One region of the Robbsia sp. KACC 23696 genome, then DNA from elsewhere that is predicted to be linked to it. Evidence: predicted binding sites of a transcription regulator. Region 1 holds the regulator's gene; each other region holds the start of a gene.
What was found. The regulator LexA, encoded in region 1, represses DNA repair genes until DNA is damaged. The targets are predictions, from matches to a motif close to ACTGTATNNNNATACAGT.
Positions count from the first base shown of each region.

Region 2: ABEG21_RS11780 (PA0069 family radical SAM protein) is a predicted target of LexA. The motif match lies at 4,811-4,828, and genes of this name have one in related genera.
Region 3: ABEG21_RS23285 (putative DNA modification/repair radical SAM protein) is a predicted target of LexA. The motif match lies at 6,519-6,536, and genes of this name have one in related genera.
Region 4: ABEG21_RS08755 (ATP-dependent helicase) is a predicted target of LexA. The motif match lies at 2,801-2,818, and genes of this name have one in related genera.

Region 1 is NZ_CP156626.1:1,870,650-1,878,586, reverse strand. Features, by position in the region: gene ABEG21_RS07855 (ATP-binding protein) at 709-4,623, shown strand; gene ABEG21_RS07850 (asparaginase) at 4,610-5,752, opposite strand; gene lexA (transcriptional repressor LexA) at 6,000-6,707, shown strand; gene ABEG21_RS07840 (hypothetical protein) at 6,720-7,121, shown strand; gene ABEG21_RS07835 (hypothetical protein) at 7,508-7,660, shown strand; gene ABEG21_RS07830 (hypothetical protein) at 7,728-7,937, opposite strand, start outside.
Region 2 is NZ_CP156626.1:2,817,825-2,825,761, reverse strand. Features, by position in the region: gene ABEG21_RS11795 (acyl-CoA dehydrogenase) at 1-1,196, shown strand, start outside; gene ABEG21_RS11790 (D-amino acid dehydrogenase) at 1,282-2,571, opposite strand; gene ABEG21_RS11785 (Lrp/AsnC ligand binding domain-containing protein) at 2,748-3,245, shown strand; gene ABEG21_RS11780 (PA0069 family radical SAM protein) at 3,302-4,759, opposite strand; gene rpsP (30S ribosomal protein S16) at 5,099-5,368, shown strand; gene rimM (ribosome maturation factor RimM) at 5,410-6,096, shown strand; gene trmD (tRNA (guanosine(37)-N1)-methyltransferase TrmD) at 6,161-6,925, shown strand; gene rplS (50S ribosomal protein L19) at 7,073-7,462, shown strand; gene ABEG21_RS11755 (CoA pyrophosphatase) at 7,608-7,937, shown strand, end outside.
Region 3 is NZ_CP156628.1:436,770-444,706, reverse strand. Features, by position in the region: gene ABEG21_RS23305 (ABC transporter permease) at 1-340, opposite strand, end outside; gene ABEG21_RS23300 (ABC transporter substrate-binding protein) at 486-2,108, opposite strand; gene ABEG21_RS23295 (FdhF/YdeP family oxidoreductase) at 2,743-5,205, opposite strand; gene ABEG21_RS23290 (catalase family protein) at 5,218-6,339, opposite strand; gene ABEG21_RS23285 (putative DNA modification/repair radical SAM protein) at 6,553-7,890, shown strand; gene ABEG21_RS23280 (UdgX family uracil-DNA binding protein) at 7,898-7,937, shown strand, end outside.
Region 4 is NZ_CP156626.1:2,081,728-2,089,664, reverse strand. Features, by position in the region: gene serB (phosphoserine phosphatase SerB) at 1-483, opposite strand, end outside; gene ABEG21_RS08755 (ATP-dependent helicase) at 551-2,704, opposite strand; gene ABEG21_RS08750 (biliverdin-producing heme oxygenase) at 3,073-3,669, shown strand; gene ABEG21_RS08745 (ATP-binding protein) at 3,666-6,164, shown strand; gene ABEG21_RS08740 (response regulator) at 6,157-7,937, shown strand, end outside.

The DNA.
Region 1 (7,937 bases):
ACTCGATTGTCTGAAGGATTCCGATCCGGGTCAACTGCAATGCTAGGACGCATCTGTTTTCGAGGCGATGCTCTGATCGATTGGCGTGGGTATCGCCGTTTTCCGTGCGGATCGGATGCGAACGGCATATAGACAATGTGAGCGTGTGCATAATCGCCAACGAGAGAGCTGCTGCATTGTTAGCAAAGAAAAGTTGGCGGAACAACAAAAGCCTGTTAGTTGCGTTTTATAGAAAATCTACTCCACTCTGCAGTTGGCGGAAACGCGGATCTGGCGTGCCAGGCGAAACGCCTGAGCAGGCGACGCGATTATTTGGCCGAAAATGAGTCCCGTCGTCCGTGGCGCGCTGCGCTGGCCATGGAATAATCCCTTTCCGCCTAGCCCCGGTCCTAGATGCCAATAGGAAGCACGTCACACAGTCGCTTCCCGGTTTCGTCTTACTGAACAGGATGGGACGATATTTTGGCATCCTATTTATTCCGTCTCATTGTTTGCACGATGGTGCTTGTCGCCATCGGCGGCTACGACATCGGAGTCAATGCTGCCCCGGCATCGGACGCGCATCCGACCACGCACGAAAAAAACAGGCATCGAGGACCCGGTCCACACAGAACGGGCGCTTTCGCCGGCCCGGCATCGCAGCCTGCGGCCCATCCCCCGCACGCCACGCGCCAATGGCTGCGTCTAGGCGCACCGTCCGATGCCGTCATGATGGCGCGCGGTGCCTTGGCGCCGATCAATGTGCAACGCTGCCGTAAAGTCAGCGTCGGCGTATTGCGCGGCAATCAACCGGTGGTCATCGTCGATCCGACCCAGCAGATCCTCACAGGCATCGTCGCCGATCAGTTGCTGGTACTAGGACATCAACTTGGTCTGAACTGGCAGGTCGAGGCGTTCGAGTCGCGACACGCACTGGAAAAGGCCATGGAAGAAGGCCGCATCGAAGTGGCGGCTGGCGTCACCGCGGGCGGCCGGACCGACACCGAGCCGCTCTTGCTGGACCCAACGAAAACGGCCTCTTCGCGTAGCGCCCTGCCCCTCAAGAAAAAAGACGCGGCCACCCATGCGCCGACGCCCCTCGCGATGAGTCTGCCCTATCACGAGTCTCGCGCCGCGTGGATCTCGCGCCGCTTGCTGCCCGGCGCACGACCGATGCCGGCCGCCAGTGCCATGCTGCGTGCCTTCATTCCGAACCAGATTGCCGACGATCTCTACAAGGCGAGACTGCCGGCGGCCGTCACTACCGGACGCTGGCTCGCGGTCGAGACGCAATATGCCGGTCTGCGCGACGTGGCATTGGGCCATGTGGAAGCCTTTCTCGGCGATCCGAATGCGCTGCAGGCCTATGGAAAAGCGCCGTTGTTCAGCGAGTTGCAAGCGCACCCCCTGATGCCGCGTGTGCCGATTCATTACCGCTTTGCCGTGCGCGAATCGGACGCTGGCGCGCGCAACCTGCTCGCTAATATCGACGCCGCATTGCGCGAGCAGACACCCAGGATGCGCAGCGATATCGCGCGCCATTGGAATCATCCGGTGCCCCATGCCGGATCGATGCGAATGCGCCTGGATACGACGGCCCGCGCCTGGATCGCCGGCAATGCCGAGGTCCGCGTCGCCGTGCCGCGCAACAATATCCCGATCGCCTTCCAGAACGAACGCGGGCAACTCAGCGGGCTGACCGCGTCCATCCTCGAAATGATCAGCGCGCGCACCGGCCTGACGTTTTCCCCGGTCTATGCCGACGCCCCGGATACCGCACGTGAAATCGTCGCACGCGGCGATGCCGACCTCTTTCTGACGACGCGCAGCGATGCCCCGGTCGATCTCAGACGCTATCCACACGACATGCCGCCCACCGGCTTTCGTACCTCCGGCACCGAGCGCACCACTCGTCCCTTTCTCTATGTCACCGGCGCCATCGTCTCTGCCTGCGAGACGGTTCCGATGTCGGACTTGAGCGCGCTGCACGGCAAGCGGGTCGCCTTGACACGGGGCCGGGCCATTTCGGACTTCCTCGCCGCGCGGCAATTGCACGGCGAGCGCCTGCTGTTTGCCGACGACGAACGGCAAACGTTGGAACTCGTCAGGCGTGGGGACGTCGATGCCGCTATCGTCTACCTGGACAGCGCCAGCTATCTCCTGTCGTCGCGCGATCGAGCGGGTTTGTGCCTCAGCGGCACCACCGGTCCGAGTACCATTCCCATCCAGTTCGGCACCCGGCAGGCCGACACGCAACTGGCGCGCATCATCGACGAAGCACTCGGCACCATTCCGTCGGACACATTGCATGCGTTTCGTTTCCATTGGTACGACGAAATGGCACCGCTTGGCAGCCGGTGGCTCGACTCGCGCGTGCTGTCCTGGATACTAGGGATTGGCCTGACGCTGGGCAGCGCCAGTCTGATCTGGAACTACAAGCTGCGCCAACGCATTCGTCGGCGGCATCACCATGAGGCGAAGTTGACGCGCCGGATCGCTTTCCTGCGGCGACTGATCGATGCCAATCCGATCCCGAGCTATGTACGCGACGCGGCCGGCGTCATGATCGACTGCAACCGCGCGATGCAGCAGGCCACGGGAAAATCGTTACTGGAAATGCGCGGCAAGCGCGTCCACGAAGCCGATGAGCTCGATCCGGATAGCCGCCTGAAAGTGCAACGCGGCTACGATGCCATTGCCGCGGGAGCCGAAACGTACTCCGAGAACTTGTCGCTATGCATCAATGGCCAGCAGTTCGAGGGATGCCACTGGCTGGTCGCGCTAGGGGAAGTCGGTGGAGAATTCGGGATGGCGGGCGATGCGATCCATGGCGGCGCGATGCTGGGTGGCTGGATCGACATGACCGAGCGCAAACGGATGGAGCGTGCCTTGCGTCTGGCCAAGGACGAGGCCGAAGCGGCAAATCGCGCCAAAGTGATGTTCATGGCGGCCATGAGCCATGAAATCCGCACGCCGATGAATGTCATCGTCGGCGTCCTGGAACTGATGGCGACCGACGCCCGCGCGCCGGTGCCATTGAAACGCCAGGCGGATCTGGCGCAGCGTTGCGCCACGTCGTTGATGACGTTGCTAAACGACCTGCTGGAGTTTGCCCGCACCGAAGTGGACGCGTTGCGGCTCGATTGCCACGCCGCCTCGCTACATGCGCAGATTGATGAGATCGCTGAGTTTTATCGACAGAATGCGCGGCAAAAAGGCTTGGATCTGGTCTTGGAACGCGACCCATCGATCCCGGACCCGCTCGTCTTCGATACCTCGCGACTGCGACAGGTCCTGGCCAATCTGCTGAGCAATGCGATCAAATTTACCGCCGAGGGGCGGATTACGCTATGCGTGCGCCGCGCGGTGCCGCCCCAGGAACTGCTGCATCGGACCCCCAGAATGGTCGTCGGCGACGCGGACAACGACGACGCGGCGCGGCGCACCGTGTGGCTCGCGATCAGCGTTAGCGACACCGGCCCCGGCATTCCGGAAGATCTCCGCCCGCTGCTGTTCCAGCCGTTTCAACAGCTTTCGCACGACACCTTCCGGCGCTATGGGGGCACCGGCATGGGCTTGGCAATCTCCAAAAGGATCATCGATGCGATGCAGGGAACGATCGATGTCGAGAGCCAGGAAGGCAGCGGCAGCACCTTTTCGCTGACCTTGCCGTTCCACGTGGTCGAGGCACGCAGGCCGGGCACCCCGGGCGGTCCACCGGCCGCGGTGCCGAGTGGCGCGAGCCCGCCGTCGTTTCAGGTCCCCCTTGCGGCGGGCGCCCGTGTGCTGATCGTCGACGACCACGAGGCCAACCTGCTGCTGTTGAGCACACAGCTCTCACAGATCGGACTGCGGCCGGTCACGACCGGGACCGTAACGGAAGCGTTGCTGCATCTGGAGGAAAGCCAGGAACCGGGAGGCGATGCCTTCGATGCGGTGGTGACCGATTGCAATATGCCGATCATGGACGGCTATGCCTTGGCGCGGCATTGCGCGCAACGCTGGCCCGCCCTGCCCGTGATCGGCTATAGCGCGGACGGCACCGAAACCTGTCTGGCGCATTGCCTGGAAAGTGGCATGCGCGGGCGGCTCGTCAAACCGGTGACGCTCGGCATGCTGCGCGCCCACCTGCCGATCGACGACGTGGCCGGCGCCCTGCCTGTACCGACGTCATCGCTACCTATCGCGTCGGCGCCAAGCGATGCATCCGAGCAGGACAGCAACCCAAGATCGAAGACCGTGCGGGTGTACCGCGCCGGCGATGCGGCGCAGGCGGAAAAACAGGTCGCCGCCTTGTTGGCACTCTCCCACCAAGACGGCGACTTCGCGCGCAAATTGATCGATCTGTTCGAGGAAGGGCTGAGCACATCGCTGCCGGAATTCGCCGCGGCGATAGCGGATCAGGACGCATCGCGGCTCCGTGACATCGCGCATCACAACAAGGGGCCGGCGGCGATGTTGGGCTTACAGCCTTTTGTCGACGACTGCAGCCTGATCATCCAGCAATCGGGCGACGCCTCAGGCGGCGACTGGCTGCGCCTGCAGATCCGCTACATCGACGCTTGTACCGCGGTGCGCCACGCGCTGCGGGATGTCCGCGCGGCGCTGGCGCGAACCCATCCGCCGTCGGTCAAGCAAGATTGAAGCAGGCCTGCATGGCACTGCGTTCGGACAGGCCGACGGCCAGCGCCAGCATCAGGCGGATCCGCGCCTTGTACGGGTTCAAGGTGCCGCTCGCGACAAAGCCTTCGCCGTCGTCATCCACCGCGGCGTTCGCGCTCACATGCACGTCGGCGGCGCGACTCGACCGGATGACGATGACACCGGCCGCTACCGCACGCTGCATCGCCGCCATCAGCGCCGCATTGACGGTACCGTTTCCGGTGCCGGCCACCACGATCCCTCGCACGCCGTGGGTGAGCAGGGCGTCGATCAAATGCGGCGAGGCCCCGCCATACTGGACGACCACCTCGACGTCGGGCAGATCGGACGGCTGCAATCGCCGGACATGCAAGCGCGCTTCCAGGCGATCGCCGGACGCACCGCTCGGGACTTCACCGAACAGCGTCTGCCGCAGTGGCGACGATGGCGTCGAACCCGTTTCATCGCGCGCGGTAAGCGACGCGAGGTGTCGTCGGCGCAGCCAGCCGACCCGCCCGTCCTGCACCCACCCCAACGGTCCCCCCGCAGGTGACGCGAAGGCATCCAACGCGTGACTGCTGACCTTGACGATATCGCGCGCGGCATGAATGCGGTTCTGCAAGGTCACCAGAACGCCGAGATCGCGCGCCGACGTATCGCCGGCAAGCGTCACCGCATCGAATAAATTGGCCGGCCCGTCCGCCGACAATGCCGTCGCGGGTCGCATTGCCGCCGTCAGCACGACCGGCTTGCCCGCTGCCAACATGAGATCGAGCCAATAGGCGCTCTCTTCCAGCGTATCGGTGCCGTGCGTGATGACGATGCCATCGATATCGTCGCGCGCACGCGTGGCGCGCACCGTTTCCGTCAATGCACACCAGAACGCCGGATCGGCATCCTTGCTGTCGATCGCGGCCACCGCGATGGTCTCGATCTGCGCGATTCGCGCCAGCGCCGGGACGGCTCGCAGCAGCGCGTCGCCGCCGAGCGCGCCCGCTGCGTAGCGCAGCGAGTCGCTTTCCGAGGCAGCGGCGCCGGCGATCGTGCCACCGGTCGTCAGCAAAGCGATCCTCGGCAAGGACCGTACGGCGGCCGGCACGCCGATATCCATCGAAGAAGAAGGGGCGGTCATCTGCGGGGTTCCTTTATTCACGAAACAATCACACCTGAAACGAAAGCGGAAAACAGGCCGGGAGTGTGCCAGACAACGCCGCGGCTGTCGCCTTGTTGCCACCGTCCGGTATGACGCGAAGCCCGATGATGCGCGTGACCCTCCGCCGTTCGGCGGCGGTCGCGCCCCGTCACGTCACCACAACGAAAACAGTTGCACCAAAAAAAATACTGTATAGAATCACAGTATCGCATACAGGAATCGAGACATGCTTAAGCTTACCGCGCGCCAACAGCAGGTATTCGATCTGGTCGTTCAAGCAATCGAACGCAGTGGTTTCCCACCGACGCGCGCTGAAATCGCCGCGGCGCTGGGATTCAGTTCTGCGAACGCCGCCGAGGAACATTTACGGGCACTGGCGCGCAAGGGCGTGATCGTACTGTCACCGGGCGCCTCCCGCGGCATTCGCGTGGTGCATGCAACGGACGACAGTCGTCGCGATGGTGAAGGCGTGGACGGCAGTGGTGCGGGCGGTGCGGGATTGCCAAGTCAAGCGGCGTTCGCCGGCATGCTGTCGCGTGCCGGGTCGCTGTCACTGCCCTTGATCGGACGCGTTGCGGCGGGGAGCCCGATTCTGGCTCAGGAACACGTCTTGCATCAGTACCACTGCGATCCGGCCTTATTCACCAGTCAGCCGGACTATCTATTGCAGGTGCGGGGCTTAAGTATGCGTGACGCTGGCATTCTGGATGGTGACTTACTCGCGGTACAGCGTCAAAACGAAGCGCGTGATGGCCAAGTCGTCGTGGCCCGTTTAGGCGACGAAGTGACTGTCAAACGATTGAAGCGCGTACCGGAAGGTCTCGCGTTGCTTGCTGAAAATCCTGATTACCCAACGATCGTCGTTGACCGGGAACGGTCCGACTTCGCACTCGAAGGGATTGCTGTTGGACTTATCCGTCCGACGCCCCTCTGAAGGAGTTACATCATGTCGAGACTCGTTCGCCTGTTTTCCGCCGAGAGCGCAATCCATCCTTTTGGCCGCCTGCGTGCCGCGCGGGGACGCTTGTCGTGCCGCGATAAAGCCAATCTTGCGGCACGCGCCACCGCCCCCGTCGCCGTGCAACGCGATACGGTGCAGGTCTCGCCGCAACAAGCGCCACTTGTTGCCACCACCGTGCCACGGACCGCGGCCTTGCGGCCCACGGCGCAACCCCTGGTATCCACGAACGCGCGTGGCAGTGTGCGCGTGTATCGTCGAAACAGCGGGATGACCATGGTTGGCAATATTGAAGCGATTTGTAAGATGATCGATCGCTGCATTGCCGACGAACGCGCAGCAGCAATGGCAGGTTCACGTAGCGTGCTTCCCACGGCAACGGCTGCTTAAGCTTGTTTTTTCAAGCAGATACATCAACATCGAGCCATTCGGACTCCTGATCTTTGTGATCTCCGATGTGGTCGCGGTCGGGGCGCAATAGACGCGCGCGGATGTCCGCAGCGACATTAATGGCGGCGCGCTAACGCCGACAATTGCACCCGATGTGTTCGATGCTGAAGGTCATACTTGCCCTCAGGCACGTTGCTTGCGTCCTTGTCTAGATAGTGTGGATAGGAAAAAAACGGCCGCAACCGCCGGCGCCAAGCACCGTCGGACCCCGGCGATTCGCCTCGCGTCCTGCAACGCTGCAACGCCGTCATGGTGACGGTACGCCACCTACTCCGTCCAGAACAAGCGCATCTCCGCGCTTGACTGTCTTGAAACAGGAGGAAAGCATGAGCGACGACAAGAAGTCTCTGCAGAAGCCGGAACCGGCAGCCCATAGTGACCATAAGGAGAGCGCATTGCCGGAGCGAGACGACGACAATCGACAGATGGCGCCGAACGATCCGCCGAGCAAGAAAACGGACGAGGCGCCTGTAGGCTAAGGGGTGGGCGCTGCATATCGGGCGCCCAACGCCCGCTTTCCGACACGGCCCGCGCTGATCGATAACTTTATCGGCGCGGGTCGTTTTCGCTTGTCTGGCCGCCGTCTTTACCGCTGGTAGGCGGCGGTGCAAATCCCTCCTCTAATGCGGCACCTTTGTCGAAGAGCACGCCTCCGACCGCCACCATCATGGTGCGATCGCTCGCGGGAATGCGCTCCCAGTTACCTGCAAGCCAAGCGGCCCATTGTACGGTCAGCGCCTTGGCCGAATCACTGGA
Region 2 (7,937 bases), 950 kb from region 1:
CCGTGCTGCAATTCGGCGACAAAGGCGGGGCATGGGGCGAAATGCTCGGCAAGCCGAATCAGGGCTTGCAGACGATGTTCATCATGATGAATGCCGCGCGATTCGGCGTGGGCGTCCAAGGTATCGGGCAAGCGGATCGGGCGACGCAGGCCGCACGCGCTTACGCAAAGCAGCGGCTGCAGGGGCAGGCGGTGTCGACACCGTTGCCCGCGCTGGATGCGTCGGCTGGCGCTGAGGCGGGCCATGCCGCGAATGCGGCGCAGCGTGCGATCATTGCGCATCCCGATGTTCGTCGTAGCGTCGCAACGATGCGTGCCTTGACTGAGGCGGCCCGCGCCTTGGCGATTTTTGCCGCCAGTCGCGGCGATCACGCCGAGCACGGCACCGATGCCGCGGCGCGCCGGGTGGCGCAGGCGCAATACGAATTCCTGGTGCCCATCATCAAGGGCTGGTCGACGGAAATGGCGGTGGAAGTCGCCAATATCGGCATCCAGGTGCACGGCGGGATGGGGTATATCGAAGAGACCGGCGTGGCGCAGTATTATCGCGACGCGCGGATTCTGCCGATCTACGAAGGGACGACCGCGATTCAGGCGAACGACCTGGTAGGCCGCAAGACGGTACGCGACGAGGGCTTGGTGGCGCAGCACTGGCTCTCTTGCATCGACGACTGCATCGATGCCTTGGAGCGCGCGGCGCTCGGGAGTAGTGCGAAGGCTGGGCAGAGCGATCTGGGTGGGCAGGAGAGGCAAGCGGCCGATAGCGTGGCTGTCGATGCGGATGCGGCGGCGAGCTGGTCGTCGATTGCCGCACAGCTTTCCCAAGCGCGTGTGGCCTATGCCGCGGTCGTCGACTTTATCGTCAATACCGCACAGACGGATCCCGTTGCCGCGTATGCGGGCAGTGTCGCCTATCTCCACTTGGCGGGCGTGACGTTGGCAGGCTGGCAATTGGCGCGCGCCGCCTTGCTGGCGGCAGGCCTGGATGATGGTTATGTGCAGCCGGAGGGGGAAGGCGAGGCGACGGCTAGCGGCGCGTTACCGATGGCGGTCAGCGCCGAGTTTGCCAGGACGAAACGGGCCGTCGCGCGATGCTTTGCGGAGCAAGTGATGCCTCGCACGTCGGCATGGCGGATCGCGATCGTTAGTACGCGAGGAGATCAGGGGATTTACGCGTTGCCGGACGCGTGGCTCTGACCGGCTAGCGTGGTTCTGAGCTGTTCGCTTGGGGCGCGAAGGCGCGCCGTCACGCCGACCGGTAAAGACGGCGTTCGAGCACTACTCAAGCGAAAGCGGGCTGGCCATTTGGCTGGGCGATCTCGCGGAGGTAGCGGAAGATCGACAGGTCGTCCGACGCGATTTCCGGCGTCTTGCCGCTGATCAGATCGGCGAGCAATTGCGCCGATCCGCAGGACATCGTCCAGCCGAGCGTGCCATGGCCGGTGTTCAAAAACAGGTTGCGCACTGGCGTGGCGCCGACGATCGGCGTGCCGTCAGGCGTCATCGGTCGCAGGCCGGTCCAAAAGCTGGCTTGCTTCGTGTCGCCCGCGCCCGGAAAGAGATCGTTGACGCACATCTCCAGCGTGGCGCGCCGTGCCGGTTTCAGGCGCTGATCATAGCCGACGATTTCAGCCATGCCACCGACGCGGATCCGATCGTCAAAGCGGGTGATGGCGATCTTGTAGGTTTCATCCAGCACCGTGGACACGGGCGCGCGCGTGGCGTCGGTGATCGGCACGGTGATTGAATATCCCTTTAGCGGATACACCGGCACGCGCACGAGGCCGCGCATGAATTGCGTCGAGAACGAACCGAGCGCAACGACGATTCGGTCCGCTCGCACCAATTCATTGCCGCACTGCACGCCGATTGCCGTATCGCCTGCGAGCGCAAGGGCATCGATCGGGGTGTTGTAGCGGAATGTCACGCCTTGTTCCTCGCACATCCGGGCGAGATGCGTCGTGAAGCGCTGGCAATCGCCGGTTTCGTCGTTCGGCAGACGCAAGCCACCGGTCAGCTTACCGCCGGCGGCGGCCAATGCGGGCTCCGCCTGCGCCAACGCGGCCCCTTCGAGCAATTCGAACGGGACGCCGGCATCGCGTAAAACCTGGATGTCCTTGGCGGCGCCATCGAATTGCGCCTGCGTACGGAACAATTGCAAGGTCCCGCCCTGGCGCCCCTCGTACTGAATGCCGGTGTCGTCGCGCAATGCACGAATGCAGTCGCGGCTGTATTCGGCCAGACGCACCATGCGCCCTTTGTTGATCGCGTAGCGGTCTGCCGTGCACTGGGTCAGCATATGCCACATCCAGCGTAACTGGGCGCCGGACCCGTCCGGGCGGATGGTCAGTGGGGGATGCTTGGCGAACATCCACTTGATCGCTTTCAGCGGCACGCCGGGGGCCGCCCACGGCGAGGCATAGCCCGGCGAGATCTGGCCTGCATTGGCGAAGCTCGTCTCCAACGCAGGGCCCGGTTGCCGGTCGATCACCGTGACGTCATGCCCGGCACGGGACAGGTAATACGCGCTGGTTGTACCGATGACACCCGCACCAAGAACGATGATTTTCATCGCAGCTTCCGTTAGAAATCGTCCGCACGTCTCACGTTACGCAGGGTCCGCGTGGTGAGCGTTATCGTAGTAATTGCGGCTATACTATTGCGAGTTTCGCGGATTTTGTTATTGAATATTTGCTGCTTTTCAGAAAATATTCTGGTCTTCTCGCTTCTCTCAATGTCTACGCCGTCATGCGCACCCAACATAAAGCGATTCGTACCCTGGATCGGATCGACCGACGGATCCTGACGTTGCTACAAGACGACGGTCGGATGGCGATGAAGGATCTGGCCGAGCAAGTGGGCCTGTCGATTACGCCGTGCATTGAGCGGGTCAAACGCATGGAGCGCGACGGCGTGATCCTCGGCTATTTCGCGCGCGTCGATCCCGCCCAGCTCGGCGCATCGTTGCTGGTATTCGTGGAGATCACGTTGGATCACAAGAACGGCAATATGTTCGAGAAATTCCGGCGGGAAGTGATGAAGGTGCCGGAAGTGCTCGAGTGTCACCTGGTTTCCGGCGACTTCGATTACCTGATCAAGGCGCGTATCGGCGAGATGGCCGACTATCGCAAGATCCTCGGGAACGTGCTGCTGCAACTGCCCGGTGCGACGCAGTCGAAAAGCTATGTCGTGATGGAAGAGGTCAAGGAAACGCTGACGATACCGATCACCGAAAGGCCCGATTGATCCGGCTGATTGCCTGATTGCCTGTTTGTCCCTTTGTTTATCGGGCCGTGCCGTTTTCAGCGTTCGGCTGTTGATTGCGCCGTCAATGGTGCCGAAAACAGATCGAGTTGCGGATTCACCCGGGGCGCCGCCGTACTGGTCGATGGCGGAGCGGTGTCTTTTCCCGACGCGCCGTTTGCCGTGCTGCCCGTTTGCGTGCGCTTGTCCCTGCGCGCCAACGCGTCGAGGCGTGCGGGACTGCTCGCAAAGAGATCGGTGCGCAGCGGTGGACGGGACGCATTCAAGCCATACCGTCGGCATGCCATCGTGAAGCGTTGCGCCAATAGCTCGGCGAACAGGCCCGTGCCGCGCATCCGCTGACCGAACGTGGCGTCGTAATGGCGGCCGCCCCGCATCTGTTCAATCAGGCTCAGCACATGTCGCCGTCGATCCGGGTAATGCGTATCGAGCCAGGCCACGAATAGATCGCGCACCTCGAGCGGGAGTCGCAGCATGACATAGCCGGCATGTTGTGCGCCCGCTCGCGCGGCCTCCTGGAGGACGTGCTCGACGTCGAAATCCGTCAGCGCAGGGATCACCGGTGCGACGACCACGCCACAGGGAATGCCACGCGCCTGCAATTGTCGTATCGCCTCGATGCGACGCGGTGGCGTGCTGGCGCGCGGTTCGAGCTTGCGCGCAATCTCGGCGTCCAAGGTACCGATCGACATGAATACGCGAACCAGACCCATCGCTGCCATTCGCTCCAGGATGTCGATATCGCGGACGACCAAGGCGGATTTCGTGGTGATGGCGATCGGATGGCGGTACGCCTCGGCGAGGGCCAGCACGTCGCGGGTGATGCGATAGGTCTTTTCGATCGGTTGATACGGGTCCGTGTTGGCGCCCAATGCCAGGACGTCCGCGCGATAGCCCGGCTTGTCGAACGCCTCGCGCAGTTTTTCGACGGCATTGGTCTTGACGAAAAGCTTGGTTTCGAAATCGATACCCGGCGACAAATCCAGATACGCATGCGTGGGCCGTGCGAAACAATACACGCAGCCGTGCTCGCAGCCGCGATACGCATTCAACGACCGATCGAAGGGAATGTCGGGGGAGGTATTACGGGCAATAATCGTCCGCGCCGTCTCCGTCGTGACCGTCGTCTGTAGCCGAATCATCGGCTTCTCGAGACAGGTCTCCACGGCCGTCCGGGCTTCGCGGGAGCCGCTGGCGTCGTCCGCTTCGTCGCCTGCGGCATCCCACGTTTGTCCTATGTCGTCTTGACGGCAATGCGGGTCCGCCTCGCGCGACCAGCTCTGGAAGCGCGGCACGGGATTGCTGACGGCGCCTCGGCCGCGGGCCTTGGTGCTTCCCCTGTCGGGATGGAACGGCGCCGCGACGGTGCCTCTGCGCGCGACGGCGCGGCGTTCGGCGTCGATTGCAGACCTGTCCGGCGCCGTGGACCCACGCGATCGTCCGCCGCCTGGATTGCCGTCGCCTACGTCGTTTCGTTTGCCGTTGCTGTTTTCCATCGCCTGCCGTCCGTGTCGTGCTCGCGCATCGGCGCGCAGTCATCAACGGATACTGTATGGGTATACAGTATTTTGCGCAAGAGGCCCGCGTTTTGGCTTGGCCATTCGACCAGTAGCGATGTGCCTGGGGATCTGTCTCTCGGTCGCAACGTTCCGTTGCGCACACGCTGCGGTCAGGGCGCGGGCGATGAGGGGCGGGAGCGCGGTGAATGCCGGGCTGGCCTGGGACAAGGGGCCTTGCTAGGGCTGCGCGCGCACTAAGTGTTTGGTAGCTAGCCGAATTCCCGCTATAATCGCGTGTTTCACGCTGCACACACACCAGATTTCTAGGAATTCAGTATGGTCATCATCCGCCTGTCCCGCGGTGGCGCGAAGAAGCGCCCGTTCTACAACATCGTTGCGACCGATTCGCGTAATCGTCGCGACGGCCGTTTCATCGAGCGCATCGGGTTCTACAACCCGGTCGCGCAAAAGGGTGAAACGCTGCGTATCGCTCAAGACCGCCTGACGTACTGGGTTGGCACGGGTGCACAATTGTCGCCGGCAGTCGCGCGTCTGGCGAAGGAAGCCGCTAAGGCAACCGTCGCCGCAGCGCCGGCAGCAGCTTAATAGAAGCTGGTGCAGGTTTGACGTCGTCGTCAGGATCGAACGTGCCCGATTTCGGCGCTTTTCGTCCGCGTCCGGCAAAAGGGGGCGTGGCGGAGAAATCCGTCGATGCGTCGCCGAACGCTGAGCGCGATGCCGAGCAGTCCGGCGATGCTGTCGCATCGATGGAAGTCGCGTCGTTCGCGCTTCCGGACGATCTGATCGAGGTCGGTGTGATCGGGCAGGCGTACGGTGTACGCGGTCAGGTCAAGGTGTTCCCGCATGCGGGCGCCCCCGATGGCGATGCCGCCATGCTGAATGCGCGGCATTGGTGGTTGCGGGGTCCGCGTGACGCGGCGCCTCGGCGCTTGGCCGTCCGCGGTCCACGCGTGCACAGCGGCGCGATTGCTGCGTCGATTGCCGGTTGCGACGATCGGGATGCGGCGATGGCCTTGAAGGGGACCGCGGTGCTGGTGCGCCGCGCGGACTTTCCGGCCTTGCCCGACGGCGAGTATTACTGGGTCGATCTGATCGATCTGGCGGTGGTGAACCCGGCTGGGACGGCGTTGGGCCGGGTCCGCGACCTGATGGACAATGGCGCCCACTCGGTCCTGCGTGTGGTGTACGACGCGCAGGACGCCGACGGTCTGACGGTCGAGCGCGAGCGTTTGATTCCGTTCGTCGATGCGTATTTGCGTGAGGTCGATCTGCCCGGCAAGCGCATCGTCGTCGATTGGGATGTCGATTATTGATACCCCGCAACGCGGCGTGTCGGCATCGCCCGAAGGGGCGGCGGCACGACCGGCGGAGACAGGCATGCGGTTCGACGTGCTGACGCTGTTCCCGGAAATGTTCCGCGCGCTGACCGACTGGGGCGTCACGTCCCGGGCGGTCAAGCAGGGGCGTTACGCGCTGCACACCTGGAATCCGCGTGATTTCACGGTGGACTCGCACCGTACGGTCGATGATCGACCCTATGGTGGGGGCCCCGGCATGGTGATGCTGGCGCGGCCGTTGGAAGCGGCAATTGCAGCCGCGAAAGCGGCGCAGCAGGCGGAAGGTCGGCCCACGCCGCGTGTGGTGATGTTGTCGCCGCAAGGCGCGCCGTTGACGCATCGCCGTGTCACGTCGCTCGCGACCGAGCCGGGTCTGGTGTTGCTGTGCGGCCGGTACGAAGCGGTGGACCAGCGTTTGTTGGATCGCTGCGTGGACGAGGAAATCAGCGTTGGCGACTTCGTCCTGTCGGGCGGGGAGCTGCCGGCAATGGCGCTGATGGATGCCGTCATTCGCTTGCTGCCTGGCGTGCTGGGCGATGCGCAATCGGCGCAGCAGGATAGTTTTGTCGACGGTTTGTTGGATTGTCCGCACTACACGCGTCCCGAGGAATACGAAGGCATGCGGGTGCCGGACATTTTGTTGGGCGGGCACCATGCGCAGATCATTGCATGGCGCCGCCAGCGAGCGTTGTCGAAAACCCGGGCGCGGCGCCCGGATCTGATCGATGCCGCTCGTCGTGACGGATTGTTGAGCAAGGCCGATGAGGCCTGGCTCGCCAATCCGGCGTCTGCCGATTCAGCATAAGGGCTCGGTGTTATTCCGAGACATGTGTCTGGATGGTGGGCGCCGGACTACGGCGGCAGGAAGACTTTCCTGCCGGTTTCCCATCCTCTGCCGGGGCCTGCGCTCAGCGCGGTATACAACGTCGGCACGATGGTTTAAGGAGTTAATATGAATCTGATCGATCAACTCGAACAAGAAGAAATCGCACGCGCTCTGGGCGAAAAGACCATTCCGGAATTCGCACCGGGTGATACGGTCGTCGTGAGCGTGAACGTTGTCGAAGGCACGCGTAAGCGGGTCCAGGCATACGAAGGCGTCGTGATTGCCAAGCGTAATCGCGGCCTGAATTCGTCGTTCATCGTCCGTAAGATTTCGTCGGGTGAAGGCGTCGAGCGTACGTTCCAAACGTACTCGCCGCAATTGGCCAGCATCGTCGTCAAGCGTCGTGGTGACGTGCGTCGTGCGAAGCTGTACTACCTGCGCGACCTGTCGGGCAAGAAGGCACGTATCAAGGAAAAGCTGGTCCGCAAGGACACGGCGGCAGCTGCGGCGGAGTAAGCCACAGTGTCCCGGGACAGCGTTCTCGGGACGGCCTTGCGGGAGGGTGCGAGCGATCGCGCCTCTCGTCCAGGGCCGGTATGCGGTATTTGGCAAAGGCACCTCAGGGTGCCTTTGTGCGTTTCATAAACGAAGATCGATCCCGATGCCCCATCGCCTGCTATTCGATCCCGCGCTGTTGCCCATCGAGGCGTTCGATGCCTCCGGCGCGGCGCCACTCGCTCCCGTGCCGCTCGCCGAGCTGGACGCGGATGCGCTGCGCCGACGCTTTTCTGCCGCGGCCTCGCTGCGCTGGGCGCCAGAGCAGGCGGAGGCGGCATGGCGTGGCGATCCGGAGCGCCGCACGGGACTCCGCGCGGCCGCGGTGTTGGTGCCCATGGTCACGCGCGAAGCAGGGTTGACGGTGCTGCTGACGCACCGCGCCGCGCATCTGACGGACCATGCGGGGCAGATCTCGTTTCCCGGTGGGCGATGC
Region 3 (7,937 bases), on a different replicon from region 1:
ATCCCAAAATGAAACCGATCAAGGTCGCCAGCACGGCAAGCCGCAGCGAATTGACCACGGCGGCAAGCACATCGCGGCTGACCGGTGCACCCGTCGAGATCGACGTCCCCAGATCGCCATGGAGCGCCCGCCAAATCCAACTGAGGAATTGGACCGGCAGCGGCCTGTCGAAACCGTATAGATGAATGAGTTGGGCGCGCAGCGCCTCCGACGCATCGGCCGGCAATACCGCCGATAGCGGATCACCCGGCGCCATATGCAACAGCGCAAAACACAGCAGGCTGACACCGAACATGATCGGTATCGCATACAGCACACGGCGGATCAAATAAACGAGCATCGCTTGTTCCACTTCTTATGCCCGACAACGACTCGCGAGAGCTGGCCATCAGGCACGACAGGGATCGGACGAAAGGGATGGATCGAATGGGCAAAGAAACGGTGACCACCGGCGCCGGTCCGTCGAAGACCGGTGCCGCACGCGCTTATTTCATCGACATGGTGGCAATGTCGATCAACCAGTTTTTGGGCTGCACCACGCCGCCGACCTTGGCGGAAATGGCGCGTGGTCCGACGTCATGTGCGACCCATAGGAAGGCCGCCTGATCGATCATATAAGCATTCAAATCGCCGAGCGCCTTATCGCGCGCCTTGGCGTCGAATGACGATCGCGCTTCGCCGACCAACTTCTCGGTGGTGTCGTCACTGTAGTAACCCCAGTTATTCGATACCGGCGGGAACGTGCTCTTGCTGGCGAAACGCACCATCCCGAAAAACGGATCCATCGAATTGAAGCTGACGTTGATCGCATTGGCACCGTGTGCCACCGGATCCTTTGCCCCCAGACGCCAGTTCGTGAACAGCGTATTCCAATCCACGGTGTCCAGCGTCACATTGAAATAGCACTGCTTCAGGTTCTCCTGAATGTACTCGTTCATCTGCTGCGGCTGCATCTGACCAGACCCGGACGGTGACACCTGCACTTTGATCTGTGCCGGCTTTGCCGCGGAGTAGCCCGCGTCCGTCATCAACTTCTTCGCTTCGGTCGGATCGTACTTGATGTTAAACGAAGGATTGCCGCGCCACGGATCGCCCGGTTCGTAGGTGCCTGTCGCTTCCGCCATATAGCCGCCCAACAGCGTTTTCAAGCCGGCACGATCGACGCAGAGATTCGCCGCTTTTCGCACGCGGATATCTCGCCAGGGCGAGCCTTCCAGATAGGAGAACTGCCAGGGCCAATTGTGCGGTTGAATATTGGCATAGACCTTGAAACCGCGCGATTTCAATTGCGGGATTGCGTCGGGTGCCGGCGCCTCGATCCAATCGACCTGCCCCGATAGCAAGGCCGCGGTCCGTGCGCTGGCCTCCGGCATCGGCAACAGAATCACCTTGTCGATCTTGGGTCGACGCTTCGGATCCCAGTACGCATCGTTCTTGACCAATTCGAGGCGCTGGCGCGGCACGAAACCGGTCACCTTGAACGGCCCGGTGCCCGCAGGACTGGCGGCAAACGTCGCCCAGGCCGCCTGGCTGCGCTTGGCCGGATCGCTCACCGAGGCGGGCACCGCCGTCAGATCCTTTTGCCACTGCGACGGCGAGGCGAAATAAAGATTCACCATCGCATACGGAAAAAAGGAATCGACGAGATTCGTCGTGAACTCGACGGTCGTGTCGTCGATCTTGCGCACCGCCTTCAATGTGGGCAGACGCGAAAGCGTCAAACCGGCCTGGCGCGGATCGTATTGCGGCGCCGACTTGTCCAGCACCTTGTTGACATTCCAGACGACGGCATCGGCGTTGAACGGCGTACCGTCATGAAATTTGACGCCACTGCGGAGCTTGAAAATCCATTTCGTCTTGTCGCCGGCATCGACGTGCCAATCCGTTGCGAGATCGGGAATCAGACCGCTGGGCGCATCCGACTTGCTCAGATCCCATTGGATCAAAGAGTCGAAGATCGTGATACCGGTGAAGCGATTGCCTTCATAGCCCTGATCGGGCTGCCCGGCCGTGTACGGGATATCGGCAGCCGTCATCGCGATACGCAAGGTCGACTCGGCATAGGCCGCACCAACTTGCATCATGCCTAATGCTGTGGCGACAGCCATCGCCAGCAGCGGCCGCTTATGCCGCGATCCGTATGCCAGCCCCACTCCTTCGGTTACGTCCTTGCCCGCCATCTTCACCACTCCCCGGAATGCGCGTTGATCGACTGGATAGCCCGCCGCGTCCTCGATGAAATCAATCGCACTCATCTATGAGGACTACGAATCGGATTTATGCGATACATGGGCGCGGTGCGTTTGACCGCTCGTCGCAATGCCCATGGACAATGCATCGTATGAAGGAAAAATTGACTTGTCCAACGCTGTCAAATGCGCGGTCGTCCGCGTGGCGCGATCGGCGCGCCGCGTGAACCGCTCACGGGAATGCAGGAATGGCGACGCGGGACGCTGATTTTTTTAATTTGACAGGCTGTAAAAGACGCCTATCAAGCCGGCGAACGGCGGGACGCCTTATGGCACAACCCTGCATTGCCCAAACGTTTGCGTAGACGCTTGGTCGTGTCAAAAATCATCCTGTAACGCCGCCGATTGTCGACTTGCTGCCATGTTTGTGAGATTGCAGCAAACAAAAAGCAGGGTGCGGCGATATGCCGCACTCTGCTTTTTGTGGCGATCCACGGCGTATTGTTGCGCCTTACCGTTTACTCGACTTCAGGGATTCGTCATAGAGGGAGGATCAGACGACATCTGCCTCCTTCGTCATGTCCGGGGTTTCCTCTGCCGCTGCGACATCGCTCATCATTGACTGCTTCACCACCCTGACGGAGATCGACTTGGCGGCCGGGACATGACTACCCTCGGCGTGATGCCACAACGGGATCAAGACATTGAGCTCGGGGTAATAGCCCATCGCGCAACCGCGAGGAATATCGAAGGCGCGCGCCGATAAGCCGGTCACCCGTCTCGTCACGCCATCATTGGCCACTGTCTCGACGTTCACGCGATCGCCCGGCACCAAGCCGCGCGCTGCAATGTCGGCTTCATGCATCAATATCACCTCGCGCGTGCCGTAGACGCCGCGAAACCGGTCATCCATGCCGTAGACCGTAGTGTTGAACTGGCTGTCCCCGCGCGTCGTCATCAACTGCAGGATCGACGGGTCCGCCAGCGCAGGCAAATCGGGATCGGCCGCCAATTGCGAGACGACGGTGAAATTTGCTTTCCCGTTCGGCGTCTTCCAACTCCTTTCCGCAACCGGCAAGGGTCGATGGAAACCACCGGGTTGCCATAAGCGTTGATTGAAGTCCGCAAAGATGGCGGGGAATGTTTCCGAGATGGCATCGCGGATTCGTGCGTAATCGCCTATCCAGCCGTCCCAATCGACCGCATTCGGCGGCAATGTGGCCTTCGCAATGCCTGCCACGATCGCCGGTTCGGACAGCAATAACGGGCTAGCCGGCTCGGCGAATCCTCGCGATCCATGAAAACATCCGGTGGAGTCTTCGATCGAGACAGCCTGTTCACCACCAGCTTGGCGATCGATCTCGATTCGTCCACGACAGGGGAGGATATACGACACCTCGCCGTGCATCAGGCAACTGCGGTTCAACTTCGTGACGATATTTACCGTCAATCGCAGCTTCTTCCATGCTGCCTCCATCCGGCCCGTATCGGGAATGGCCCGCACGAAATTGCCGCCCAACATAATGAAAGCCTTCAGCCGGCCCTCTATCGCCGCCTCGCATGCGCCCACGGTATCCAAGCCTTTATCCCGGGGCGGCTCGAAGTGGAATTGCTTCGCCAAGACATCCAACGGTGCCAGTTCAGGCTTCTCCGTAATGCCGACCGTGCGCTGTCCTTGAACGTTGGAGTGCCCGCGAACCGGGCAAATGCCGGCACCAGGCTTGCCAAAATTGCCGCGCAACAACAGCAGATTGACCAACAGCTGGATCGTATCGACACCCTTGCGATGTTGCGTCAGTCCCATCCCATAAAAGGCCATCGCCGTGCGCGCGTGCATATAAGTGTGCGCGGCCGTTTCGATTTCTGCGCGCGTAACGCCACTGCGATGCGCGATTTCCGTCCAATCCGCCCCGCGCGCCTGTTCCGAGAACGCCTCGAAGCCGTGCGTGTGCGTATCGATAAATGCGGTGTCGATAATGCGATCGGTGCCAGCGTTCCGCGCCGCATCGTCGGCCTCGATGATCACCTTGCACATGCCCAGGATCACCGCCGCATCGCCGCCGATTTTTAACTGCACATATTGGGAGCTGATGGCGGTGTCGTTGCCCGGTACCAGCATTTCCGCTGGAGACTGTGGATTGACGAAACGCATCAGCCCCGCCTCGCGCACCGGATTAAAGGCGATCAGCGGCACACCGCGCTTCCGGGCTTCTTGCAACGGGTGCAACATCCGAGGCGCGTTGGTGCCGACGTTATGACCGAAATACAGGATGCAGTCGGTTTTCTCAAAATCATCGAGACCCACCGTCCCGACTGGTACGCCGATCACGGGCGGCAGCGCGACGGAGGTCGTCTCGTGACACATATTCGAGCTGTCAGGGAGGTTGTTGGTGCCATAAAGCCGCGCCAGCAACTGGTACATATACGATGTTTCCAGCGAGGCGCGCCCGGACGCATAGAACACGGCGTCGTTCGGCGCGATCGCACGCAACTCGCGTCCGATCTCTTCAAACGCCTGCTGCCACGATACCGGCACATATTTGTCGCTTGCCGGGTCCCAGCGCAGCGGGGCCGTCAACCGGCCCTGCTCTTCCAACGCCAGATCGCCCCATTCTTCGAGCTCGGCGCAGGTGTGCTCCGCAAAAAAATCGGGCGTTGCGCGTTTGTCCGTGATTTCCCAGGCGGTGGCTTTCGCGCCGTTCTCGCAAAACTCGGCGAGGTGCGGGTCGGCGGGCTTCGCCCAGGAACAACTGACGCATTGAAAGCCATCGGGCTTGTTCTGCTTCAGCAGCAATTTGGCGCCGCGCATCAAGACGTGCTCTTGCCGAAGAATCTGCGTCACCGCCTTCATCGATCCCCAGCCGCCGGCAACGTTGTCTGCGTGCGCACTGGCGTCGGCGTCGCCACGCGCCTTGTCCGAAGGCGAGACGCGCTGCTCGCGCGATTCCGGCGCGTCGCCGTTACCGGTGCTGCCGTGAGGAGTCAATCCGTCGCCTGGAAGATCGTCTTTCAACATGAATGCCTCGGATCAGTCGGGGGTTTGCGTCGGGTTTTTCGCAGCAGCGGCCGCGGCGAACGGACAACCATTTGCGGAGAAGCGATGGCGCTGCGACGCCTCATATGCGGGCTTGCGCGAACGCATGATGCCGCCGAGCGGGCGATGCGCGCTGAGGCAGTGCCAGGGCGAAAAGCCCGAGCATTGATCGATGCTGCGCTCCACTTCGGCGGACCAGGCGTCCTGTTTCGGCACGGTGATCCGCGCGACAGCGACATATGGGCTGACCGACTCAGGCCATTCTTGCGACGCATCTTCGATTGGAAACTGCTCCCGATCGGCGGCCAATTGCACCCGTATTTCCCATTCGGCATCGTTCTGGCTGAAGAATGCAACGACGGCGGCGCGCAATCCATCCGGATTGTCTTTCAAAGAAACGGCTTGGTCGGTTAAGGACTGCAGGCCCGGCGACACAGGCGCGACCGATACCTTCCCGTAATACTCGCCATATAAAAGCGGGACCATCGTGTAGAACGTTTCGCCCAGCACGTGCGTCATCGGGTGACCGCCCATGCTTTTAATGGCGCCGCTCTCGCTACCGACCTTCTCGATTAGGGACTCTGTTCCGCGCAACACGGCGGACAAGGCCACCTTCAGACCCTCGGCCTTGTCGGTCGTCTTCGCCAGCAGTTTCAGATTGCCGAGAAAGGCCTTAGGCGTCGGCGCCGTGAACTTCGGCGCGTTCTGCATCACGAAATCCTGGCTGAACGTGCCGTCGAGCCCGGCAGCCACACCACCCTCGGTGGCTGCGTCGTCGGGCAACATGATTTTAAGCGCCAGTCCGCGCGGCGTCGAAACCCGGTCGTCGAGAATGTCGCCGGGATTCGTGGAGAAACGCATGACCACCGGATAGTGGGCGGGCTTGGCGAACAAACCTTGCGCAAGCTGCGGCGGCAAGTTGTCCAGTACCTGCACGGTGCCTTTGACGATCCCATGACTCTTGGCGTGGACCGAACGCACTGCGGTGGGATAGTCTTCCGTCGTAATGGCTTGAATGGTGTGCAGCGCTTCGATCAACTCTGCCGTCGTCTGCGCTTCGTCTTCCGGAACGACTTCCATGTCAGGTTGAAAGCGAATCGGGTGCAATGCGGTCATGGGGAACCTCTTTTTGTATTTTTAAAAAAACGTTTCGCAGTATGCGATTTTCAATGCCGACGCAATTCGTGTTCCCGGGGCAACGGTTAGGTATGAGCGACCGACCGCGCTTCGCTCCTGGCCGAACCAACAGCGGCTGTTACACAACAAACCTTGCCGACCCCGCCGTTTGCACCGATACTGTATATATGTACAGTATCGGTGCAAACGATCATGGATCGACTTAAGAAGTTGGAAATCCTCGCCGACGCCGCCAAATACGACGCCTCCTGCGCCAGCAGCGGCGCGGGCGGACGCGATTCGCGCGGCAAGGAAGGGATGGGAGTAACCACTGGTCAGGGCATCTGCCATAGCTATACGCCGGACGGCCGCTGCGTCTCGCTGCTAAAGGTGCTCCTGACCAATTTCTGCCTGTACGACTGCCAATATTGCGTTAACCGGCGAAGCAGCGACGTGCAGCGCGCGCGCTTCGCGCCGGAGGATGTCGTCCGGCTTACCCTCGATTTCTATCGGCGCAATTACATCGAGGGGCTGTTTCTGAGCTCCGGCGTGATCCGCTCGTCCGACTACACGATGGAGCAACTCGTCGAAGTCGCGCGGAGTTTGCGCGAGGACCACCAATTTCGCGGTTATATCCATTTGAAGACGATCCCTGACGCAGCGCCGGAATTGATTGACCTCGCCGGCCGCTACGCGGACCGTCTCAGCGTCAATATCGAGCTGCCTACCGCTGTATCGATCGCGCGTCTCGCACCGGAGAAAAATCTCGGGACGATCCGCAAAGCCATGGCGCGCATCCGCCATCGGCAATTGGTAACGGCGGACGACACGGCAGCTTCCGGCACGGCAGACGTCGGCACATCGCCTCATGTGGACAGCACGCCGGCATCGGTACCGGTGACGCGCGCCGTCGCCGCCTCACGGGTGAATCCTGCGGCGCGCGCTCGGCCGCCCCGCTTCGCGCCCGGCGGTCAAAGCACGCAGATGATCGTCGGCGCGGACGAGGCCGACGACCGGACGATTCTCGGGACGGCCGAGACACTGTATCAATCGTATCGCTTGCGGCGCGTCTATTACTCCGCCTTCAGCCCCATTCCCAACAGCCCCGGCAGCGTCCCGCTCGCGCCGCCGCCTTTGCGGCGGGAACATCGTCTCTACCAAGCTGATTTTCTGATACGGCAATACGGCTTTACATCGAACGAGATCATGGGCAAAGAGGCCGATCTTGCACTGGATGTCGATCCGAAAATGGCCTGGGCCCTGACGCATCGCGAGCTGTTTCCCGTCGATCTGAATCGGGCCGAGCGCGGCATGATTGCCCGTGTTCCCGGCATCGGCCTACGCAATGCGGAACGCATCGTCGCCTTGCGGCAGCAACGGCGGCTGCGCTACGACGATCTCGTCCGTCTGCGGTGTGGGCTCAAAAACGCCCGTGCGTTTATCGTTGTCGATGACTGGCGCCCTCGCAATAGCGAGCAGAGCAGTGCCGCCTTGCGACAGGCCGTTGCGGTTGCCGCCACGCAGGTCCCGGTACAAGCGTCGTTGTGGTGACACTGACGTGCGCATCGTCACAATCGAGAATGACTTCGCCAGTTGGC
Region 4 (7,937 bases), 210 kb from region 1:
CTCCTCGTAGACGCGTTCCAGCACGGCGGCCTCCAGGCCTTGGAGCAGGGCCACGCGGCGTCGCAGGCTTTCGCTGAAGTCCGGAATTTCGCCGCGCATCGCCGCTTCCGTGATGGCCGACACTTCGGCCTTCAGTCCGCAGAAATCGGCGATTTCATCGATACACTCGATCGTGATCAGCGTCGAATCCATATCCATTGCCAGCAGGCGGAAGGCGGAAAGCGGCCGCGCCGGTACCCAGGACGCGTCAAGCCCCTTGGTCGCGCAATAGTGTTCGACGGCAGTGCGCGTCTGCGCATCGCCCGCGGCCTGGTCCACATCGAGGAAACGCACTGCGTAGGCGTCGATCGTCTCGACGCGGGACGTCGTCGGACAGAGCGCGCGTACGGCGGCGATATGGTCCGCATCCAGCGGCCGTGCGAGCTGCTGGGCAGTGGACTCGCGCAGTGCGACGTCGGAGGGGACTTGTAGAACGAGATTCATCGGCGGATGGAAATAGTGGGCGCGAACAGGCGGGTATTGTACTGGCAACGCGCCGCAGGGAAATGCCTCAGTTTTTCCACATGCCACGCATCCGGGCGGCGATGTCGATCTTGACTGCCGCTAGAGCCTGCGAACCGTGCGCAGTGGGGGCCGCCGCGCGCGGCCAGGACTGCACATCGAATAGCGGCACCAGGCGTTGCGGCAAAAAGCGCGTTCGCGAGGCGTAGATATGCCGATCGCCCTGTGCCGACTGCTGGTGAACGTAAAAACGCTGCGGCACGACGATGTCCAATGACGTCTTCGCGCGCGTCATCGCGACATACAACAGGCGCCGTTCCTCCTCTATTTCGTCAATCTGCCCGGTGGCCAGATCCGACGGCAGGCAGCCGTCCACCGCATTCATCAGGAACACCGAGGCCCATTCCTGGCCTTTCGCCGAATGGATCGTCGACAGGATCAGATAGTCCTCGTCCTTCAATGGCACGCCGGACTCGTCGCTGATCGCATCGGGCGGATCCAGCGTCAATTCGGTCAGAAAGCGCTGACGCGACGGGAAGGTGGCCGCGATCTGCTGCAGCTGATCGAGATCCGCTTCGCGGATGTCGGCATCCTCATGCGCGCGGGCCAGATGCGGCGCATACCAGTCCCGAATACGGTCTAGCTCCGCCGGCCAGTCTGATCGGCGGCCGGCGCAATCGGTGATCAGCGCGGCAAATGCGTCCCAGCCCTCGACGCCGGCCGGCGCCGGCAGCGTGGCCTCCGCTGTCGGGCCGCCGGGCAGTCGCATTAAATCGTCGCCGACGGCGTCGAGCACCTGGCCTGCCTTGACCGGGCCCACGCCCGGCAACATCTGTAATACCCGAAAGCCGGCCACGCGATCGCGGGGATTCTCGAGCCAGCGCAGCACGGCGAGCAGGTCCTTCACATGGCTCGCGTCGAGGAATTTCAGGCCGCCGAACTTGACGAAAGGAACGTTGCGCCGCGTCAGCTCGATCTCCAGCGGGGCGCTGTGATGCGAGGCACGGAACAGGACGGCTTGCGACTTCAGCGTGGCGCCGGCCTCGCGATTCTCCAGAATCCGCGACACCAGGTATTGCGCCTGCGACGCTTCGTCGGCGACGGTCACCAGGGTCGGGCGCGCGCCGGGCGTCGCGTCGGTGTCGTTCCAGAGACGCTTCGCATAGCCCTCGGTCGCCAGGCCGATCACCGCATTGGCGGCGTCGAGGATGGCCTGCGTCGAGCGGTAGTTCCGGTCCAGCGTCACGACGCGCGCCGGTGTGGCGAAGGTATTTGGAAAATCGATGATATTGCGCACGGTCGCGCCACGAAACGCATAGATCGACTGGGCGTCGTCGCCGACCACGGTAACGCCGCGTCCGTCCGGCTTCATCCGTCGAACGATATCGGCCTGCAAGGCATTCGTATCCTGATATTCGTCGACGAGGATGTGCGAGAAGCGCTCGCCTAGCGCTTGCGCCAAGGCCGGCTCGGCGGCCATCTGCGCCCAGTAGAGCAGCAGGTCGTCGTAGTCGAGCACGTCTTGGGATTGCTTCGCTTCGACATAGGCGGCGAACAAGTCGCGCAGCGACGCCTCCCATTCGGCGCACCACGGGAAATGCCGGGCCAGCACCGCATCCAGTGCCAGGCCGGTATTGACGACGCGCGAATAGATCGAGATGCAGGTCTGTTTGGTCGGGAAGCGCTTCTGCTTGATCGAGAGCCCGCGTTCATGACGTACCAGATTAATCAGGTCGGCCGCGTCGGGACGGTCCAGGATCGTAAAGGCCGGCGATACGCCGATATAGGGGGCGTACTCACGCAGCAGGCGGGCGCCGACGCTGTGAAAGGTGCCGGCCCAGGGGAGGGTGTCGCGTTGCGACACCTGCGCCGCGCGGCGCACCGAGGCGCCAGTGAGCTTGGCGCGTTCGACGGCGGCGCGCGCCAACAGACGGTCCACGCGGCGGGTCATTTCGACTGCGGCGCGGCGCGAAAAGGTCAGCAGCAGCACCTGGTCGGGCGGCACACCGTGATCGAGCAGATTCGCAACCCGGTGCGCGAGCGTCGCGGTCTTGCCGGTGCCCGCGCCGGCGATGACAAGCAACGGTTCGGGCGGCGAGGCGGGCGCCGCGTTTCCATCCCCACTACCGTCTATCCTGCCGCCGATGCCGTGACAGGCCGCTTCCCGCTGTGCGGGGTTCAGCTTGTCCAGCAAGGCGGCCATGACGGCACGCGCGGCGGCATCGTGCTCGATGCGTGGATGCGCCGTCGTATCGGCGGCGGCGTGGAGGGAATCCTGGGGCGCGGTGTTCATCTCGAAACTGTATAGGCATACAGGTCCGCGTGCAATTGCATCCTCGCAACACCGTCGGCGAGCGTAGCGGCATGCGCCTATTCGGCGCCGCGCGCGCTGGGCTTGGCGCTCCGGTGCGGTGCGCCGCATCTTGTGCATTTTTGCGGAATGCCGAAGGCGGCAGCGGCCCCGAATAATCGTTGCTATGATGTAGTCGGATATTTCCGCTTCGTAATCGTGTGTCGCCCTGCGCACGGACCGCTGCCCGCCTTGACGAATTGAACCCGCCGCACGCTTTCATGACTGACCTTCTTAGCCGTTTGAAAACAGAAACCGCCGATTGCCATCATGCGCTGGAGCGCGATATGGACATCATGCGGCCGACGATGTCCCGGTCCGACTATGTGGATTTGTTGACGCGATTCCGGGCTTTTGTCGCCCCGTGGGAAGCTGCGTTGCGCGCGGCGCTGCCGGCGGATCTGCAGGCCTTCGCGCGCGCGCGCGAGAAGACGGCCTTGCTCGACGCCGATCTGGCGCATCTCGGCGCGCCGCAGCCGTCCGACGGGCTCGCGCGGGACGGCGCCGCGCACGCCGACGGCATGCCGCTGTCGGGGTTGGGCGCCTGTTTCGGCACGATGTACGTGATGGAAGGTTCGACGCTCGGCGGCCGCTTTATCGGTCCGGCGATGGCGCAGCGTTTTGACCTGCGCGATCGTCAGGGCTATGCCTACTTCGATCCGTATGGCGAGCGCACCGGCAGCATGTGGAATGCGTTCAAGGCGGAAGCGGCTGCGCGCGTGCCGGCAGACGAGTATGACGCGGCCGTCGCTGCGGCGCGCGCGACCTTCGATGCGCTGCAGCACTGGCTGCCGGCTCCGCGCCCGACCGTCGCATGACGACGCTCCCACCCAATGCGGACGATAAGGCGGGTCTGCCGGAATTGCCGGGGATGGAGATCGCCGGTGCGCGTGCCGTTCAGCCCGTGATGCCGACGGACGCCAGCACGTCCGCGGCGTCTTCGCGCGGAGTGCCGTCGGACGGCGGCGCTCCGGTGTTCGACGACGCGGCCTTTCAGGCGGCGGTGGCGGCCTGCGACGCGGAACCGATCCATATCCCGGGCGCGATCCAGCCGCACGGCTATCTGGTGACGCTCGACGAGGCGCAGTGCGTGCTGCAATGTTCGGCGAATATCACGGCGCTGCTGCCGGAGACGCACGCAGGGGCGCAGGCGCTGCAGGGCAGGCCCATCGCCGAGGTGATCGGCGAGGACGGCGCGCGGGCGGTTGCCGAGGCCTTGGCGTCGTCGCAGATCGCGGGGCAGCCGCTCTATGTGTGCCGTGTCGCCGGCGTACTGGGGGCGACCGCGCATCGGGTATCGGATGCATCGGATGGGGCAGACTCCGCGGCAAGGCGCGCGCGCGGTGAACGCACCTTGGACTTGATCCTGCATGAGCACGATGGCGTGGTCGTGTTGGAGATCGAGCCGACCGATCACGTCGGCAATGTATTCAGTCCGATCTACGCGCTGGTTCGCACCGTCATCGGGCGCCTGCAACACGCCGACACCGTCGAGGCGGTGAGCGACGTGGCGGCGCGGGAAGTGCGCCGCATCACCGCGTTCGGCCGCGTGCTCGTCTATCGCTTCGACGACGACGGCAACGGCCAGGTGATCGCCGAGGACCGCGCGCCAGAGTACACCTCCTATCTGGGGCAGCATTTCCCGGCCTCCGATATCCCGATGCAGGCCCGGGCGCTGTATCTGAAGCATCCGATCCGGCTGATCGTCGATGCCGGCTATGCGCCGTCGCCGCTGGTGCCGCCCTTGCATCCGCGCACGGGCAGACCGGCGGATCTCTCTTATGCGACCTTGCGCAGCGTGTCGCCGGTGCATTTGCAATACATGCGCAATATGGGCACGGCGAGTTCGATGTCGATCTCGATCATCGTGCGAGGAAATTTGTGGGGGCTGATTTCCTGCCATCACGAGACGCCGCGACATCTGAATTTTGAGACGCGGGCCGCCTGCGAGCATCTGGGCGCGGTGTTGTCCTTGCAGATGGAAGCGAAGGAGGACCGGGCCGAATCGGAATACCGTCTCGAATTGCGGCGCATGCTGGTCGATCTGATCGCGACGATGTCGGATCGCGACGATTTTGTCGACAGCCTGGTATCGGATCCGCGCGCCTTGCTGCGTTTCATGGCAGCCGACGGCGCGGCCGTCGTCTATGAAGGCCGCACGGTAACGGTGGGCGTGACGCCGGACAGCGATACGATTAACGAGATCGTCTCTTACATCGGCAGTCAATCGACGCGCGAGGTGTTTGCAAGCGATGCGATCAGCGAGGTGTTGCCGGCCGCGCGCGCGTTCGCGGAGACGGCAAGCGGTTTGCTGGCGGTGCAAATCTCGCGTTTGCATCGACACTTCGTCATCTGGTTTCGCCCCGAGGTCGTGCGCACGATCGAGTGGGCCGGCGATCCGAGAAAAGGCGGTGCCGACGCTAACGGTCGCCTTTCGCCGCGCACGAGTTTCGAGACGTGGAAGGAAGTGGTTCGGCATCGTTCGCTGCGGTGGCGAGACGGCGAGCGCGCGGCCGCGTACGAGTTCCGTGCGTCGGTGCTGAGCATCGTGCTGCGTCGCGCGGAAGAAATGGCCGCCATCGCCGCCGAGCTGGGACGTGTCAATAAGGAACTCGAATCGTTCTCTTATTCGGTCTCGCACGATCTGCGCGCGCCGTTGCGCCATATCGTCGGATATGCGGATCTGCTGCGCGAGTATGAGGGCGATCGCCTCGCGGAGCGGGGCACGCGCTTTCTGAAAAACATCGTCGATTCCGCGCGCTTTGCCGGAACGTTGGTCGACGATCTGTTGACGTTCTCGCAGATGGGGCGCGCCGCCTTGCGTCCGGTGCCGGTGCGATTGAACACACTGGTGGAGACGGTGATCCGCGAAATGCGGCATGAAAATCCGCAACGCGATATCGCCTGGGATATCGGCGCCTTGCCGACGGTGACCGGCGATCCGACCTTCCTCTTGCTCGCCGTGCGCAATCTCTTGTCGAATGCCGTCAAGTACACGCGTACTCGGGTGCGCGCCGAAATCAGCGTGCAGGCAACGGAAACGGCCACCGAATATGTGATCGCGGTCGTCGATAACGGCGTGGGTTTCAATATGCGCTACGTGGGCAAGTTGTTCGGTGTATTCCAGCGTCTGCATCGCGCCGAGGATTTCGAAGGCACCGGCATCGGCCTGGCCAATGTGCGACGGATCATCGAGCGACACGACGGCAGGACCTGGGCCGAAGGCGAGCTGGACCGCGGCGCGCAGTTTTACGTCGCGTTGCGCAAACCCGCATCAACCGCATCGCAATCGACAGGACCCGACGGTGAGTGAGCCGCTGCATCTGCTGCTGGTCGAGGACAGTTCGCTCGACGTTGAATTGACGCTGGCGCGGCTGGATTCCGCCGGCTTCACTTATGACGCCCATATCGTCGATAACGCGGTGGATTTCGACGCGGCGATGCGTACCGGCCGCTATGACGTCGTGCTGGCCGATTTCGTGCTGCCGACTTTTTCCGGCGGCGAAGCGCTGGAGATGGCGCGGGCTCACTCGCCATCGATACCGTTTGTTTTCGTCTCGGGCGTCTTGGGCGAAGAACACGCGGTGGATATGCTGAAGCGCGGCGCGACGGATTATGTCCTGAAGCAACGTCTGCAACGCTTGCCGGCGGTGATCGAACGCGCGCTCGCCGAACGCGATGAGAAACGCCAGCGTTTGCAGGCCGAGGAGCGGCTGCAGGAGACGGAGACGCATTTCCGTCAAGTGGTGGACGCATTGAAGGACTATGCGGTGATCACGCTGGATCCGAGGGGGGATATCCAGACGTGGAATCATGCAGCCCGGCAAATCCTCGGCTATACCGAAGCGCAGATGGTGGGCGGCGGGGCGGCCGTGTTATTCGGTCAGGACGATGTACTGACCGAGGCGCTACGTACCGCGAAAGTCCTGGGCAGTCATAGCGACGACCGGTGGATGTCGCGCGAGGACGGCCAACGGGTGTTCGTCTCCCTTGTTACCACCGCGATGCACGATGCGCGTGGTGCGCTGCTGGGCTTTTCGCTGATCGTTCGCGATACGACGCAGGCGCGTTTGACGGCCGATGCGCTGCAGCAGGCAAAAGAAGAGGCGGAACGGGCGAACCGGGCAAAAGACCATTTCCTGGCGGTGCTCTCTCATGAACTGCGCACGCCGTTGACGCCGATTCTCGCGGCCGCTCGCCTGATGCGGATGAAGGGCGAACTCGACGAGGAGCGCACGCATCTGCTGAATGTAGTGCAGCACAATGTGGAGCTGGAGGCGCGGTTGATCGACGATCTGCTGGACCTGACCAGTATCGCGCGTGGCAAGTTGAGCTTGAACTTTACCTCGGTGACGCTGGGCGATCTTCTTGCCAATGCGGTGAATATGTCGGCCGCCGATATCTCGGCGAAAGGGCAGACGCTGCAGATCACCCGGCAGGAAACGCAAAGCGGCGTGCGCGGCGATGCGGCGCGACTGCAGCAGATCGTCTGGAATATCGTCAAGAATGCGGTCAAGTTCACGCCCGCGGGCGGGTCGATCAACGTGACGATGTTCAATCCCGATTGCGAACATGTCAGCGTGCGGGTGGACGATTCAGGCATCGGCATCAGTGCGGAAGCGTTGCCGAAAATCTTCTCCGCCTTCGAGCAGGCGGACGAAACGATCGGTCCGGCATTTGGCGGCCTGGGTCTGGGGCTCGCCATCGCCAAGACCTTGGCGATGAAGCATGGCGGATCGATCGTCGCGGAAAGCGCGGGTCGCGATCGCGGCGCGCGTTTCACCTTCACGATACCGTTGGTGCGCGATACGCCGGTGGCCGTCGATACGACGGTGGCGCCGGAATCGGTCAATACGGCAGGCCATGTGCTGTCGGTCTTGCTGGTGGAGGACAACGCCCATACGGCGGCGGCGATGGCGCAGCTGATCGAAGTATTCGGGCACCGCGTCGATGTGGCGGAGTCCGTCGGCGCCGCGCGGCAATGCATCGATAGCGCACGCTACGATCTGCTGATCAGCGATATCGGACTGCCGGACGGCACCGGGCTCGACGTCGTGCGCCATTGGAATGTCGTGCAACAGGATGC